Regions from separate parts of the Rossellomorea sp. DUT-2 genome, predicted to be linked through region 1. Evidence: predicted binding sites of a transcription regulator. Region 1 holds the regulator's gene; the other holds the start of a gene.
The links. The regulator NrdR, encoded in region 1, represses ribonucleotide reductase genes. The targets are predictions, from matches to a motif close to AACACNATATATNGTGTT.
Positions count from the first base shown of each region.

Region 2: a site for NrdR is predicted at 2,644-2,661, ahead of ACOSV2_RS08410 (vitamin B12-dependent ribonucleotide reductase). Genes of this name have one in related genera too.

Region 1 covers NZ_JBQPEO010000002.1:877,760-885,411, reverse strand. Annotated here, with positions in the region: gene ytaF (sporulation membrane protein YtaF) at 48-680, shown strand; gene coaE (dephospho-CoA kinase) at 706-1,311, shown strand; gene ACOSV2_RS10240 (glyceraldehyde-3-phosphate dehydrogenase) at 1,765-2,793, shown strand; gene speD (adenosylmethionine decarboxylase) at 3,406-3,792, shown strand; gene ACOSV2_RS10230 (cytosolic protein) at 3,924-4,304, shown strand; gene nrdR (transcriptional regulator NrdR) at 4,387-4,842, shown strand; gene ACOSV2_RS10220 (replication initiation and membrane attachment family protein) at 4,911-6,299, shown strand; gene dnaI (primosomal protein DnaI) at 6,312-7,244, shown strand; gene ACOSV2_RS10210 (putative sporulation protein YtxC) at 7,598-7,652, shown strand, end outside.
Region 2 covers NZ_JBQPEO010000002.1:526,347-533,998, reverse strand. Annotated here, with positions in the region: gene gcvPB (aminomethyl-transferring glycine dehydrogenase subunit GcvPB) at 1-648, shown strand, start outside; gene ACOSV2_RS08425 (hypothetical protein) at 722-919, opposite strand; gene ACOSV2_RS08420 (rhodanese-like domain-containing protein) at 983-1,366, opposite strand; gene ACOSV2_RS08415 (lipoate--protein ligase family protein) at 1,579-2,415, shown strand; gene ACOSV2_RS08410 (vitamin B12-dependent ribonucleotide reductase) at 2,767-5,337, shown strand; gene ACOSV2_RS08405 (patatin-like phospholipase family protein) at 5,445-6,326, shown strand; gene ACOSV2_RS08400 (SA1362 family protein) at 6,343-6,705, opposite strand; gene ACOSV2_RS08395 (YqhR family membrane protein) at 6,988-7,557, shown strand; gene aroQ (type II 3-dehydroquinate dehydratase) at 7,652-7,652, shown strand, end outside.

The DNA of each region.
Region 1 (7,652 bases):
AAGCCCTTACCATATAGTATTGTAATGATTTTTGGGAGGGCTATTAGATGAGTGAAACAATCTCCTTATTACTGCTGGCGTTTGCTGTAAGTCTTGATAGTTTTAGCACAGGTTTAACTTACGGATTACGAAAAGTGAAAATCCCTACAAAATCAATCAGCATCATATCCATTTGTTCGGCGAGCTCCTTACTGTTGGCCATGTTGCTTGGTCAGACCATCGGATCCATTATCTCTCCGCTTTGGGCTGGAAGGATCGGCGGGCTGATTCTGGTTGTGATCGGGGCGGCGGTACTGTACCAGTTCTTTAGACCGGAAAAAGAAACGGTATTACCCCAAGAAAAAACGTTAATTAACTTTGAGATTAAATCGATAGGATTAGTGGTTCAAATTTTAAGAAGGCCGTTAACGGCAGACTTTGATAGATCAGGTACGATTACTGGTATTGAAGCATTTATGCTTGGAATCGCACTGTCATTGGATGCATTCGGTGCCGGAATTGGCGCAGCGTTATTAAATTTCTCGCCGTTCATACTTACTTTAGCCATCTTGGTGATGAGCTTTACATTTTTATTCTCAGGATTAAAAATGGGGGAATTCTTCTCTCATTTGCGCTGGATCCATCGAGTGTCATTTCTCCCGGGAGTTCTGTTGATCCTTATAGGGATCCTGAGGTTTTAATGGCTGACTAGAAAGGAATAGGATAATGGCTAGCATTATAGGATTAACAGGTGGCATTGCAAGTGGTAAAAGTACAGTGTCGAAAATGTTAAATGAAAAAGGCTATACGATCATTGATGCTGATCTTGCTGCCCGTATGGTGGTGGAGGTTGATCAGCCGGCTTACCTTGCGATTGTGGAAGAATTCGGTGAACACATACTGCACGATCACGATTCAACCATCAATCGGGAAAAGCTCGGCCAGATCATCTTTAACTCTGAAGAAAAACGAAAAAAGCTGAATGGAATCGTTCATCCTGCCGTCAGAAGCATGATGCTCGCCCACAAAGAGGAAGCCATTGCAGCTGGTAAAAATACGATTATCATGGATATCCCCCTATTATTCGAAAGTGATTTGACGTGGATGGTAGATCGCACAGTCGTAGTATACGTGAACCAAGAAACCCAACTATCCCGACTAATGGAGCGGAACCATTTCAATCAGGAAGACGCATCATCCCGCATCGCTTCTCAATTCCCCTTAAAGGAAAAAGCAAGCCTTGCCGACGCAGTCATCAACAACAATGGATCTCTACACGAGACCAAAGAACAACTTGATGCACTACTAGTCGAGTGGGATCTAAAACCATAGAAAGACAAATGAGCTGACAAGGAAACCTCTTGTCGGCTTTTTATTTTGATCTTATGCTATTTGAATAAATGTTTTACACTCATTATCTTTTGAGAGCTAGATATCAAAGTTGAGTGTAGCGGAAGGTTGCTCGACTCCTGCGGGAAAAGTGGGACAGGTGAGACCCCGCAGGCGAAGCCGAGGAGGCTCACCGCCCACCCCGCGGAAAGCGAGCAACCTGGAGCGGAACTCAACCAGCACTTACCCGTAAAAAAAGACAATATAAAAGTCCGGAGCCTCGAAAAGGATGTATGAATTCAAACCACAAAAATATACATTCAATAAGCCTATTGTCAGAATAATAAAACATTAAAAATCCGCAAAATACTTATTAACATATTCTCTAAATATGTTATACTATTTTTAGCAAATAATCATATAAGTATAACATTAATATAGAGGGGAGCCGGATTTATGAAGGCGAAAATTGCAATCAATGGTTTTGGACGTATTGGGAGAATGGTTTTCAGGAAAGCAATATTAGAGGAAAACTTAGAGGTTGTAGCCATTAACGCAAGCTACCCGGCTGAAACATTAGCACATTTAATTAAGTATGACACAAATCATGGAACATTTCAGGCAGATGTGGTGACGGAAGATGATGCACTCATCGTCAATGGGAAACGTGTCCTACTATTAAGTAATCGTGATCCTAAAGCTTTGCCTTGGGGCGAATTAAATATCGACATTGTGATTGAAGCTACAGGAAAATTCAATTCGAAAGATCAAGCGAGCCTTCATTTAGAAGCGGGAGCGAAAAAGGTCATCCTGACAGCTCCGGGTAAAAATGAAGATATTACAATTGTGATGGGTGTAAATGAAAGCGCATTAAATATTGAAGAACACAGCATCATTTCAAATGCATCTTGTACGACGAACTGCTTAGCGCCGGTTGCGAAGGTACTGGATGAGCAATTTGGTATTGAAAATGGACTTATGACGACTGTCCATGCTTACACAAATGACCAGAAGAATATTGATAATCCACATAAAGATTTGAGAAGAGCCAGAGCGTGCGGTCAATCGATCATCCCGACCACGACTGGTGCAGCCAAAGCATTATCATTGGTTCTGCCTCAATTAAATGGCAAGCTTCACGGAATGGCATTACGTGTACCTACACCAAATGTTTCCCTAGTGGACCTGGTTGTGGATGTGAAAAGAGACGTAACAGTAGAAGAAATCAATGAAGCTTTCATTACAGCATCTGTTGGTTCCTTACACGGAGTACTGCAATACACAACGGAACCATTAGTTTCAATCGACTTTAATACAAATCCTCATTCAGCGATCATCGACGGATTATCCACGATGGTAATGGGAGATCGAAAAGTCAAGGTACTGGCCTGGTACGATAACGAGTGGGGCTACTCATGCCGCGTCGTTGACCTGGCTAAATTCGTTGCATCAAAAATGAACGCCAAACAAGAAGTCAACGTTTGAAAGAACCCAAATAAACAATAAGCTTCACCCTTAAAACGTACCTTTTCCGGTGCGTTTTTTTCTTTTATTACACTTTTTATAAGTAGTTTAATCTTACAACTTTTTTATATGGTTGATATATCCAGTTCCTTTGGCAGAAAGTTTATTTAGGGACGTTTTTATTTGCACCTATCTGTCAAAACATGTAACTAGTGTAGTAGCATAGAGACTCGACTCCTGCGGGAACAGCGGGACAGGTGAGACCCCGCAGGCGCAGCCGAGGAGGCTCACCGCCCGCCCCGCGGAAAGCGAGTGCCTGGAGCGAAAAGGAACGGTCAACGTTTAGAACATAATCCAATACGCACTTTACTATATTGGGCGATAACCCGCATAATCTAGTTGCAGTCAATCGATCGTCCACCCATATAAAAAAGTTTATAAAAATTTATTGCAAAAGAGTTTTAAACAAAGTATACTATTTTTCGTGAACTTCTTATTAGCAAATGAATACTGATTTAGCTACTTAAAGGGTTAGGACCTCTTCGGACTAACTTTCCCCCGTGGTAGTTAAGATTTTGCCAAAGGACACGTTCATTTTGACGAAAAAAATTATGTCAAAGGGGGAAACACGAAATGGAAACAATGGGTCGTCATGTAATCTCAGAATTATGGGGTTGCGATTTTGAAAAATTAAACGATGTAGTAGGAATTGAAAAAACATTCGTAGATGCTGCGCTGAAATCAGGTGCAGAGGTACGTGAGGTAGCTTTCCATAAATTTGCTCCTCAAGGTGTTAGTGGAGTTGTGATCATTTCAGAATCACATCTGACTATTCACAGTTTTCCTGAACATGGTTATGCCAGTATTGATGTATATACTTGCGGTGATTTAGATCCTAACATCGCTGCTGAATATATTGCAGATGCTCTTGGTGCTGACACACGTGAAACAATTGAATTGCCACGTGGTATGGGTCCTGTACAAGTGAAGAAGTCACAGGCTCAAGCTCAAGCCCTTTAATCGAAGATAACTCAGAAGAGATGCGTATTAGATGCATCTCTTTTTTTATGCTTTCGTACAGGAATTGATTTTGAATTTTCATTCGTGTGGTTTTCGTGTAAAATAAGGGTAAATAAAGGGAGGAACTTTATATGAGCGGAATACGTACTTTTTTTAAACGATTTCAATCAGAATGTGAGACATCTGATCAGCACGAAGATAAAGACCTGAAATCACGCTATTATAAATCCATGCATCAAGGTGCATTTAATGCAGTTTTAGAATTATTCTCATCCTCTGAGTATGAGGTGATTTCCCAGTCCAAGGACAGAGGGGAAATTACGGTCCGTAAAAATGGTACTCCCCAACTGTTTATCGTCGCAACGGTCATCACGGTAAGACCTTTTGAAACGGCAGTCGATTTCAAGGTCAGCGCGGATAGAGGGAAAGTCTTTGGTACATATACGGTCTTAAAAGCACAGATTAACCATTATTATCAAAAGCTTGACAGCGAATTGACAAAAGTGAAATAACGGTAAATCCTTTATTAGCTTGTGTAAGTCGCAGCTTTTTTATATGATGAAAGTAATAGTATGTAATAACGGAGCTGATATTATGAAGTGCCCGTCTTGCCAGCATAATGGTACACGAGTAGTGGACTCCCGACCTGCTGATGAAGGACGTTCAATCAGGAGAAGAAGAGAATGTGAAGTATGTACTTTCCGCTTCACGACCTTCGAGAAGGTTGAGGAGCTTCCTTTAATTGTGGTGAAAAAAGAAGGGGTAAGAGAAGAGTTTAGTCGAGAGAAGATTTTGAGAGGGTTGATCAAGGCTTGTGAGAAACGCCCGGTACCTCTTGAGAGATTAGAAAAGATCTCAACGGATATTGAAAAGGACCTCCGTAATCAGGGTGCTTCTGAAGTAGAATCGGTTAAGATCGGTGAGATGGTCATGGATCAACTTGCTAAGGTAGATGAAGTTGCATACGTACGCTTTGCATCTGTGTATAGACAATTCAAGGATATTAATGTATTTATAGACGAACTGAAAGAATTAATAAAAAAAGAGTAGAAGAATGAGCTGAAGATGTAATTCTTTAGCTCTTTTCTCTTTATTTTTTTGAAAGGTAGAATCCAACTATGATGAAGAAGCATTGGAATGAAATACAACCAATCGATCACTACACGGTAGGGACAAATGGGATTCTTCAGGAATACGATCGGAAAATCATTACGTTTCTGTACCAGCCTTTAATTGGTTCGGTTTGTTACAGTCTTTATATGAGTTTGTGGGGAGAAGTAGAAGAAAACAGACTGTGGTCCACACATTCTACTCATTATCATCTGATGAACGTTCTGTCTGTTAACCTTCAAGAAGTATATGAAGCGAGAATGAAGCTTGAAGGGATAGGGTTGTTAAAGGCGTTCGAAAAAAGGGACAACGAGGATCGGAGCTTTCTTTATGAACTGCAGCCACCTCTTACCCCTCAGGAATTCTTTCATGATGGCATGTTAAATGTGTATCTTTACCGGAAAATAGGCAGGACTCATTATTTGCGTTTAAAGAAATTCTTCACTGACGAATCGGTAGATAAACAGCAGCACGTAAACATCACCCGGTCCTTTCAAGATGTTTTCACATCGGAACAGATTAATTTTCTCCAACACGATGCAAATATGGATTCCGAGACTAAGTCTGGTGAACAATATATGAAATATGGGAAGAATGGTGGTCTTCCACTGGATGATATCGATTTTGATTTTCAGTTATTACTGGCAGGGTTATCTGAATCCATGGTTCCACGTAAAGCCTTTACGACTAATGTAAAGGAAACGGTTCTGAAACTGAGCTATCTGTACGGTATTGATCCTCTTCAGATGAAAAATATCGTCTTAAGCTCCCTGGATGCAGATGATACCATCGATATAGAGTTGCTGCGCAAAACCGCACGTGATTGGTATGGGGTTCAGACAGGTGATCAACTGCCCGATTTGACTGCGAGAATAGAGACTAAAGCGCCTGTGAAATCGGATAAACCCCGCACGAAAGAAGAAGAGCTTATTGATTATTTGGAAACAACGTCGCCCAAGGATGTTCTATCTGACATATCAAATGGAGGAGCTCCTTCTAAGGCAGACCTTCAGGCTGTTGAAGAGGTGCTCATGTCACAGAAGTTGCCGATTGGTGTCATGAATGTCCTGGTACAATATGTTTTGCTGAAAACGGACATGAAGCTTACAAAAGGATATATGGAAAAAATCGCGTCCCATTGGTCGAGGAAAAAGGTGACGACTGCAAGTGAAGCGATGGAATTAGCCAAAAAAGAACACAAGCAGTATCTTGAGTGGGCTGAAGGGAAAAAGGAAAATAAAACGAATAGACGAAGAAAGCCGACTCGTACGGAAAAACTCCCGGAATGGTTCCAGGAAGGTGAAACCGAGAAAGAAATTGATTCTTCCCTTGATGGATATGATTTCGAAGCAGAAAAGAAGAAACTCGAAGAAGAGCTTAAAAATTTTCGGAAGTAGGTGAACGTAGCGGTGGAGAGAATAAATAACACCCTGAAAAAGTTGGCGGCTTCTGGTTCGTTTCAACAAAGATATGAGCAAATGAAAAAAGAGATTCTTGAAAACAATGATGTGAAGGATTTTATTCGCAGGAATGAAGGCCGTGTAACAGGGGAAATGGTAAATGAGAGTCTGATGAAGTTATATGAATATATCTCTCAAAGTAAAGAATGTCGATACTGTCCTTCTTTACAGGAGTGTAAGAATATGATGGAAGGGTATGACCCTCACTTGGTAATCAGAGGCAACACCATCGACATCGATTACCATCGCTGCCCTCGAAAAGTCATTCACGATGAAAGAACGAGCGCACAGCGTCTAATCAAAAGCCTGTATGTGCCGAAGGATATTTTACAAGCATCCTTCTCAACCCTGGATCTTGATTCGAAAAGCCGATTGGAGGCAGTTCGATTAGCGAAGAATTTCGTGGAGAACTACACGGAAGGTACAAAAATGAAAGGACTCTATTTTTACGGCAAGTTCGGAGTGGGGAAGTCCTATTTGTTAGGGGCGATGGCCAATGAACTCGCTGAGAAAAAAATCGCGTCCCTGATTGTGTACGTTCCTGAGTTCTTTAGAGAAATCAAGCAATCGCTGGGAGACAACACGGTAAATGAAAAGCTGGAAATGGTTAAAGTGGCACCGATCCTCATGCTCGATGACATCGGCGCAGAAACCATGTCAAGCTGGGGAAGAGATGAAATCCTGGGAACGATCCTCCAGTACAGAATGCTTGAAAACCTCCCGACATTCTTCACCTCCAACTTCAACTTCAACGAACTGACGCATCACTTGACGTACAGTCAACGGGGAGAAGAAGAGAAGCTGAAGGCTGCACGAATCATGGAGCGGATTAAATACTTGTCCCAGCCTGTGTTGATTGATGGGCGAAATAGAAGAGAATAGAATGAAAGAGAGGAAATTGCATGCGATTTCTTCTCTTTTTTTTGTGCATTCGACACTTTGATGTGTGCTTTTTGAAATTTTTGTAAATCAGCTGGATTATTAGGGGAAACGGCCGGATTATTGCAAGAAATGGCTGGATTATGGAGGCTTTCGGCTGGATTTTCGGAAAAAACGGCCGGATTAACGGCAAAGTCGGCCGGATTACTCATCGTGCATGGAAACTAATGCAGGTTCATGGAGTCCATAACGACATAGATTCAAAAAGAAACAATTAATTCCCTCATCAACTTCTAAATGATACAAGCCTCCCATATATATAAATCAGGGATTTGGGTTTAAGGAGGCGAGAAAGTTTGATTGAATTTATTTTCAAGCAAAAAAATGATGCGTTAAAGCTTCAAGCACACC
Region 2 (7,652 bases), 350 kb from region 1:
AAGACCTTTACTGGCCCTCACGGAGGCGGTGGTCCAGGGAGCGGTCCTGTGGGAGTGAAGGAAGACCTGATTAAATACCTTCCAAAACCGATCCTGGTGAAAAACGGCGACCAATTCGAATTTGATTACAACCGTCCTGATTCCATTGGCCGTGTAAAACCTTACTATGGAAACTTTGGAATCAACGTTCGTGCGTATACCTATATCAGAACGATGGGTCCGGATGGCTTGAGAGCCGTGACGGAAAATGCCGTACTGAATGCAAATTACATGATGCGCCGCCTGGCTCCTCACTTTGACCTTCCATTCGATCGTCATTGTAAACATGAATTCGTGATCAGTGGAAAACGCCAGAAGAAGCTTGGTGTCCGAACATTGGATATTGCGAAGCGACTACTCGACTTCGGATATCATCCGCCAACCATCTACTTCCCACTAAACGTGGAAGAGTGCATGATGATCGAACCGACGGAGACAGAATCGAAAGAAACACTGGATTCCTTCATTGATGCCATGATCCAGATTGCCAAAGAAGCAGAAGATACGCCGGAAATCGTCCAGGAAGCACCGCACACAACAATTGTGAAGCGGATGGATGAAACACTCGCAGCAAGAAAACCGGTACTGCGTTATACAAAAGAAAGCTAAAGAAAATAAAATTGAAATTCCCCGCAGTAATTCGCTGCGGGGATTTTTGTTGGGGGACGGACCTTATGGTCGTTCACTCAGCAGAATAGGTGCGGGATGGGGTCGTGATGGTCGGCAATCCAGCTGAAATGAGCAGGAATCCAGCCGATTTGGTCGATAATCCAGCCGAAATGAGCAAAAATCCAGCCGTTTCAACCAAAAATCCAGCCGAATCCCATATAATTCCATTTATTGATCGGATTATGCACAATACCAATACAAATAGAACCATCACTCCAACCCACTACTTACACCGATTAAAAAAAAGGATCGCCCCAAAGGCAATCCTTTCACATTATTTTTTATGTTTTACTTTGCCTGTCCACTTTTTAAAGCCGCCCTGCAATTGGTGAAGATCCCGGTACCCTTTGCGGTGAAGCATTTGAGCTGCTCGTCCGCTGCGGAGTCCGCTTTGGCAATAAAGGTAAACGGGTTGATCGGCACGGATTTCCTTTTGTCTCATTTTAATTTGAGAGAGGGGGATGTTTCGTGCGCCTAGTACGTGACCGTTATCAAATTCATTCGCTTCACGAACATCTATCAACTGAGCTTTACGATATCCTGCTCGAAATTCTTCTTCAGTCAATGTATTCACAATCCTCTTTTGATAGAAGAACGTAAAGAGTGAATAAACAATGATTCCACCAAGTACGACTAAAAGAATATATAATCCTTCCATCATTCATGCTCCTTTCTACAAATGCGCTAACTTCTATTATATTCATGAAAGCTCCGAGAATCAAAACAAATTTATTATTTTACAGCAAACACTTTCCAATCTGTTTTTCTTTGTTTTTTCTTTTGGATTTGATAGACTAGTAACGGACTTAAATGAAGTTGGTTTTTTACATAACATAATATCAAAGAGAAGACGCAAATGAGGTATGATGCATGAAAAAAGAAACATGGAGATTCATTGACTCAGGGAATTGTTCCCCTTCTTATAATATGGCCCTTGATGAGGCGCTATTGGATTGGCATAGCGAGGGAAAGATTCCTCCCACGATCAGGTTTTATGGCTGGGATCCCGCGACTCTCTCGATCGGTTACTTCCAAAAGGTAGAAAAGGAAATCAATCTTGATGCAGTGAAAGAGCACAGTCTTGGCTTTGTCAGAAGACCGACGGGAGGCAGAGGGGTTCTGCATGAACATGAATTGACTTACAGCGTCATTGTTTCTGAAGAGCACCCGGAAATGCCTAAAACCGTTACGGAAGCATACCGGGTGATTTCGGAAGGGATCTTAAAAGGATTTCAAGGACTTGGACTCGAAGCCTATTTTGCCGTTCCGAAAACAGCAGAAGAGCGGGAAGGGTTAAAGAATCCACGTTCGGCCGTTTGTTTTGATGCACCGAGCTGGTATGAGCTGGTGGTAGAAGGAAGAAAAGTAGCGGGAAGTGCCCAGACGCGCCAAAAAGGTGTCATCCTTCAACACGGTTCCATTCTATTGGATCTTGACGAGGATAAGCTGTTCAGCCTGTTTAACTATCCATCTGACCGGGTGAAAGAACGTATGCAGCGGGCATTTAAAAACAAGGCTGTCGCGATGAACGAAATCAGTTCGGAATCGGTCACTATGGATATGGCGAAGGAAGCATTCAAAAAAGGTTTCGAAGAAGGATTGAATATTCACCTGGAGCCATACGAACTTTCTGAAGAGGAAACACAATATGTTGTGGACCTTGCCAAATCCCGGTACGAATCAGATGACTGGAATTTCAAACGATAAAAAATTTTTTGTAGAAAAAAAGCGATGCTTGTCGCTTTTTTCCTGTTTTACCAACTATTACGCGACTTGGATTTATATCAAGTTCTAAATTAATAGAAATGGTCGGAGTATTATATGATTTTCTATTAATTCCTTCTGTTTTCTAATTTTATTGGCATATTATCCGTTTGACAAACAAATGACCTATTGACCTGAAACACAATATGTGGTGTGTCGAATAATTTTTTACACACTATATGTTGTGTTTATTTATTGCTTTTCCAATTGAGCTATGATATCGTATTATTTGATATTACACATCAAAGTTAACAACAAACAAATGAAAGATTTGAGATAGAAGGAGTTGTCTTTATGACTGTTGCGTCGAAAAACACAATGAAATTAAACATCGAAAGATTAAATCAGGATATTGGATTGTTTCCTCAAGTACATCCCATAACCCCGGATATGAGAACTACACATAAGGGTGTATCCCGTCTTGTTATGATTGACCGCTATTCTTTCAAAGACACGGAAAAGATCACTCTTTCAGAAGGTGATTTCGTGGTCCTCACCATCAAAGAAGATCCTAAATTCCCTGCAAGAGGATTAGGGTACATCACAAGCATCGATTGGGAAACGAAGAAAGCAGATGTTTGGATCGAAGAAGAGTACAGAAGTGCCATCGACAAACCTGAAGAAATGGAAACGGGTGTCGTCTCAAGAACACTTGATGTTATTGAAAAACCTCTCGAAGTCTACTACGAACAAATTGCGAAGCGTAACGCAACAGGCTTGGCAGAAGTGGAAGAAACTCCTGAAAAGAGACAAGTTTGGTTTGAAAAGTTCTACCATGAATTGGTGAACCTGCATTTTGTTCCTGCTGGTCGGGTGCTTTATGGAGCGGGTGCCGGAACAGACGTTACGTACTTCAACTGTTACGTGATGCCTTTCGTACAGGATTCACGTGAAGGGATTTCAGAACATCGCAAGCAGGTGATGGAGATCATGAGCCGTGGCGGTGGTGTCGGAACGAACGGATCGACTCTTCGCCCGCGAAATACTCTGGCTAAAGGTGTGAACGGTAAATCCTCCGGTTCGGTTTCCTGGCTGGATGACATCGCTAAATTGACTCATTTGGTTGAGCAGGGCGGATCAAGACGTGGAGCACAAATGATCATGCTTTCAGATTGGCATCCCGATATTATCGAATTCATCATCTCTAAAATGCAAAACCCGCGTATTCTGCGTTATCTCCTTGAAAATACAGAAGATGAAACGATTAAAAAAGCAGCTCAGGATAAGTTGAAATTCACACCTCTGACAGAACAAGAGGAAGCGATGTATCAAGGAATCCTAAATTATAGACAAATCCCTGGATACGGTGGGTTTGATGCGAAAATCCTTAAGAATGCAGAAGAAAAGCTCCGTACAGGTGGAACATACAGCGTCCATAATTCAGAGTTCCTGACAGGTGCGAATATCTCGGTTTGCCTGACAAGCGACTTTATGGATGCCGTGGAAAACGATCGTGAATATGAACTTCGCTTCCCGGATGTAGAAAGCTATAATGAAGAGCAGATGAAATACTATAATGAAGAATGGCACAACGTAGGGGATGTCCGTGAGTGGGAAAAGCTCGGCTACAAAGTGCGTACATACCGTAAGATCAAGGCGAAAGAGCTTTGGAATCTTATCAATGTGTGTGCAACCTACTCTGCGGAGCCGGGTATCTTCTTTATTGATAACGCGAATGATATGACGAATGCGAAAGCATACGGTCAAAAGGTAGTTGCTACGAACCCATGCGGTGAACAGCCTCTTGCTCCATATTCCGTGTGTAACCTGGCAGCCGTCAACCTTGCTCAGTTTGCCAATAAAGAGACGAAAACCGTTGATTTCGATAAATTGAAGCGTACCGTTGAAGTGGGTGTTCGCATGCAGGACAACGTCATCGACGCGACTCCTTACTTCCTGGATGAAAACAAAAAGCAGGCCCTTGGTGAGCGACGTGTTGGCCTTGGTGTAATGGGTCTTGCAGATTTGTTGATCTACTGTGAGAAAGAATACGGTTCTGAAGAAGGCAATCAGCTTGTGGATGAAGTGTTTGAAGTCATCGCCACAACCGCTTATCGTGCTTCGGTTGAATTATCGAAGGAAAAAGGAAGCTTCCCATTCCTGACTGGAAGCACCGATGAAGAAACGAAAGCTTTACGAAAAGCATTTGTGGAAACGGGCTTTATGAAGAAAATGCCTAACGATGTCCGAACAGATATTGAACAGTATGGGATCCGGAATTCCCATCTGTTAACTGTTGCTCCTACAGGTTCAACAGGTACGATGGTTGGGGTATCTACCGGGCTTGAACCTTATTTCTCTTTCACGTACTACAGAAGCGGGCGTCTTGGTAAGTTCATTGAAGTGAAAGCGGATATTGTAGAGGATTACTTGAAGAGAAATCCGGATGCAGATGCTGACAATCTTCCAGAATGGTTTGTTTCTTCCATGAGCTTGGCTCCACAAGCACATGCCGATGTCCAATGTGTGATTCAGAATTGGATCGACAGCTCTATTTCGAAAACGGTTAATGCTCCTCGTGGTTATACGGTTGATCAAGTTGAAAAAGTGTATGAGCGACTTTATAAAGGTGGAGCAAAAGGTGGAACCGTGTACGTGGACGGAAGCCGTGATTCACAAGTTCTTACACTCAAAGCAGAAGAAAACAGCTTTGATGACGAGGACGAACAGGAACAAAAAGACATTCCTACATCGAAAAAACCGATCGTGTTACTTGATACGATTCAGGACGTGCGTTCAACAGACGTGTCCATCGGTTCTGAAGTTGGGAATACGTGTCCAGTCTGCCGTAAAGGGACGGTAAAAGATATGGGTGGCTGCAATACTTGTACAAACTGCGGCGCTCAGCTGAAATGCGGACTATAATATATGAAGAAAGGTAGGAGGGGACTGGTTCCCCTCCTATTTTTTTAGTCTAAAATCCTTCTTTGTGAATTAAAGATGTAGTAAGAGACATTGAAGGAGTGGGGCCTTTGGACATCGATGGAGTTTTTTCAGGTGGAGGCATAAAGGGGCTCGCGTTGATAGGGGCATATCAAGCATTAGAGGAAAAGGGCTACAAATTTAAGAGGCTCGCAGGAACAAGTGCCGGAGCGGTGATTGCAGCATTTATAGCCGCCGGTTATTCGAGCAGGGAGCTCTTGAAAATCATGGATGATATAGATTTTAATAAATTGCTGGACTCAAACGCGATCATCTCTCTCCCTATAATAAAATGGCTTCGGGTTTACAATCGTTTAGGTTTATATAAGGGAGTGGCGCTTGAAAGCTGGGTGGAAGAAAAGCTGAAAGCGAGGGGAATTTATACGTTCGCCGATTTACCGCCCCATTCACTCCGGGTCATCGCTTCGGATTTATCGAATGGCAGATTGTTGGTTCTCCCGGATGATCTTGAGAAGTACGGCATAGCGAAAGAAACCTTTCCCGTTGCCAGGGCGATACGAATGAGTGCGAGTCTTCCTTACTTCTTTGAACCTGTAAAGCTGCGATCTTTAGAAGGAATAAGTTTCATGGTGGATGGTGGGGTGCTAAGTAACTTTCCTATGTGGCTGTTTGATCGGGAAAATGTGAAAAAGGTAAGGCCGGTCATCGGGGTGAAGTTAAGTCACGATCTAGTCGGAAAGCCAAAAAAACAGATCAAAAATGCGATTGATATGTATGAAGCCCTCTTTACTACGATGAAAGATGCACATGATTCAAGATACATTTCCAGAAAACTTGAAAAAAACATCATTTTTATTCCTACTGAAGGTGTGCTCACGACCGAATTCGGATTAACACCCGAAAAAAGAGCAGAGCTCTTTCAATACGGGAAATCAAAAGCGGAAGCATTCCTTCAAAAATGGCCATTTTAATAAAACAATCGAGCTCCTAAAACGAGGCTCGATTGTTTTTCTTATTCTTTTTTCCTTCAATTACAGTAAGGTTGGCATTGGATTTCTTTCGTATCGAACGTTTCTTTGAGGCGTTTGATACTTGAGGCTTACTTGGAGACTTTTTCTTATGCCGCCTCTTTGATTGTTTGGCTGCTTTAAGAAACGCTCTCTGTTCATTACTATTACCAGCCCGCCTTCCGCTGAACCATCTTCGGTAAATGAAGTAGATGATTCCGATCACAGCTGCTGTAACAAGTAATTGTTTGACTAGCCCTAAAGGATTTCCGAATAGGGAGGTTCCCAACCCAACAATAGCTAACAATATTAATGTGATAACAAAGATATTACGAGCGTTCAACAAAGCCACCTCCTTACAATTCAATCCATTATACATATCTATACTATTATTCTAGACAATTTCCTTGTTATTTAACCATATTAGTTATCGATTTTCTGTGAATTTTTGCTGGGGCTATTTTCTGAAACTTGAAAAGATATTATCTATTTTACTAAAAAATGAATCAAAGGACTAGAGATAGGTTTTATCATCCATATTTCCTCATCAACCACAGATGAAAAATAAGTAAAAACATGCAAATGTTTAAGTCAATGGGACATACTACGAATGGAGGTGTTTCAGATGGCTGAACAAAAGGGACAGCATGAAAAGATTCAGGATGGCACAGAAGAAAGTAAGGAAAATCCACACTTAGAGCAGAATCAGGGTGAAAAACCACTATCGTTCATGGCAATGGTTGTGGTGACGGGCTTTATCGGTGGGATGTTATGGAGTTCAATTGCCTACATTTGTTACTTTTTTTCCTTTACGAAAATCGAGCCGAATATTATCTTTGAGCCGTGGGCGGTTGGTGACTGGGTGGACAAATGGATCGGCATCGTTCTTTCCATTGTGGCTTATGGAGTGATTTCTATAGGTGTGGCCCTCATTTATTATGGTTTATTACGAAAATTCAAGTCTATGTGGGTAGGAGTTGCCTACGGAGTAGCGTTATACTTAGCTTTCTTTTTACTGCTCAATCCGCTTTTCCCAAGCATTAAATCCTTTACATCCATTGATTATCACACTTTGATTACAACCTTCTGTCTGTATATTCTGTATGGCGTATTTATCGGCTATTCGATTTCTTATGAAGAAAATGAATTGAGACATCAGAATGAGAAAGAAAAATCAGGGGAAGTATCCCATTAACAAATCCTCATTATCAGACAATTATGTAGGTATAGGTATAAGGTTTGTGTTAGAATGTTCATGATGAACATTCTATTTTTTTAGGGGTTTACATA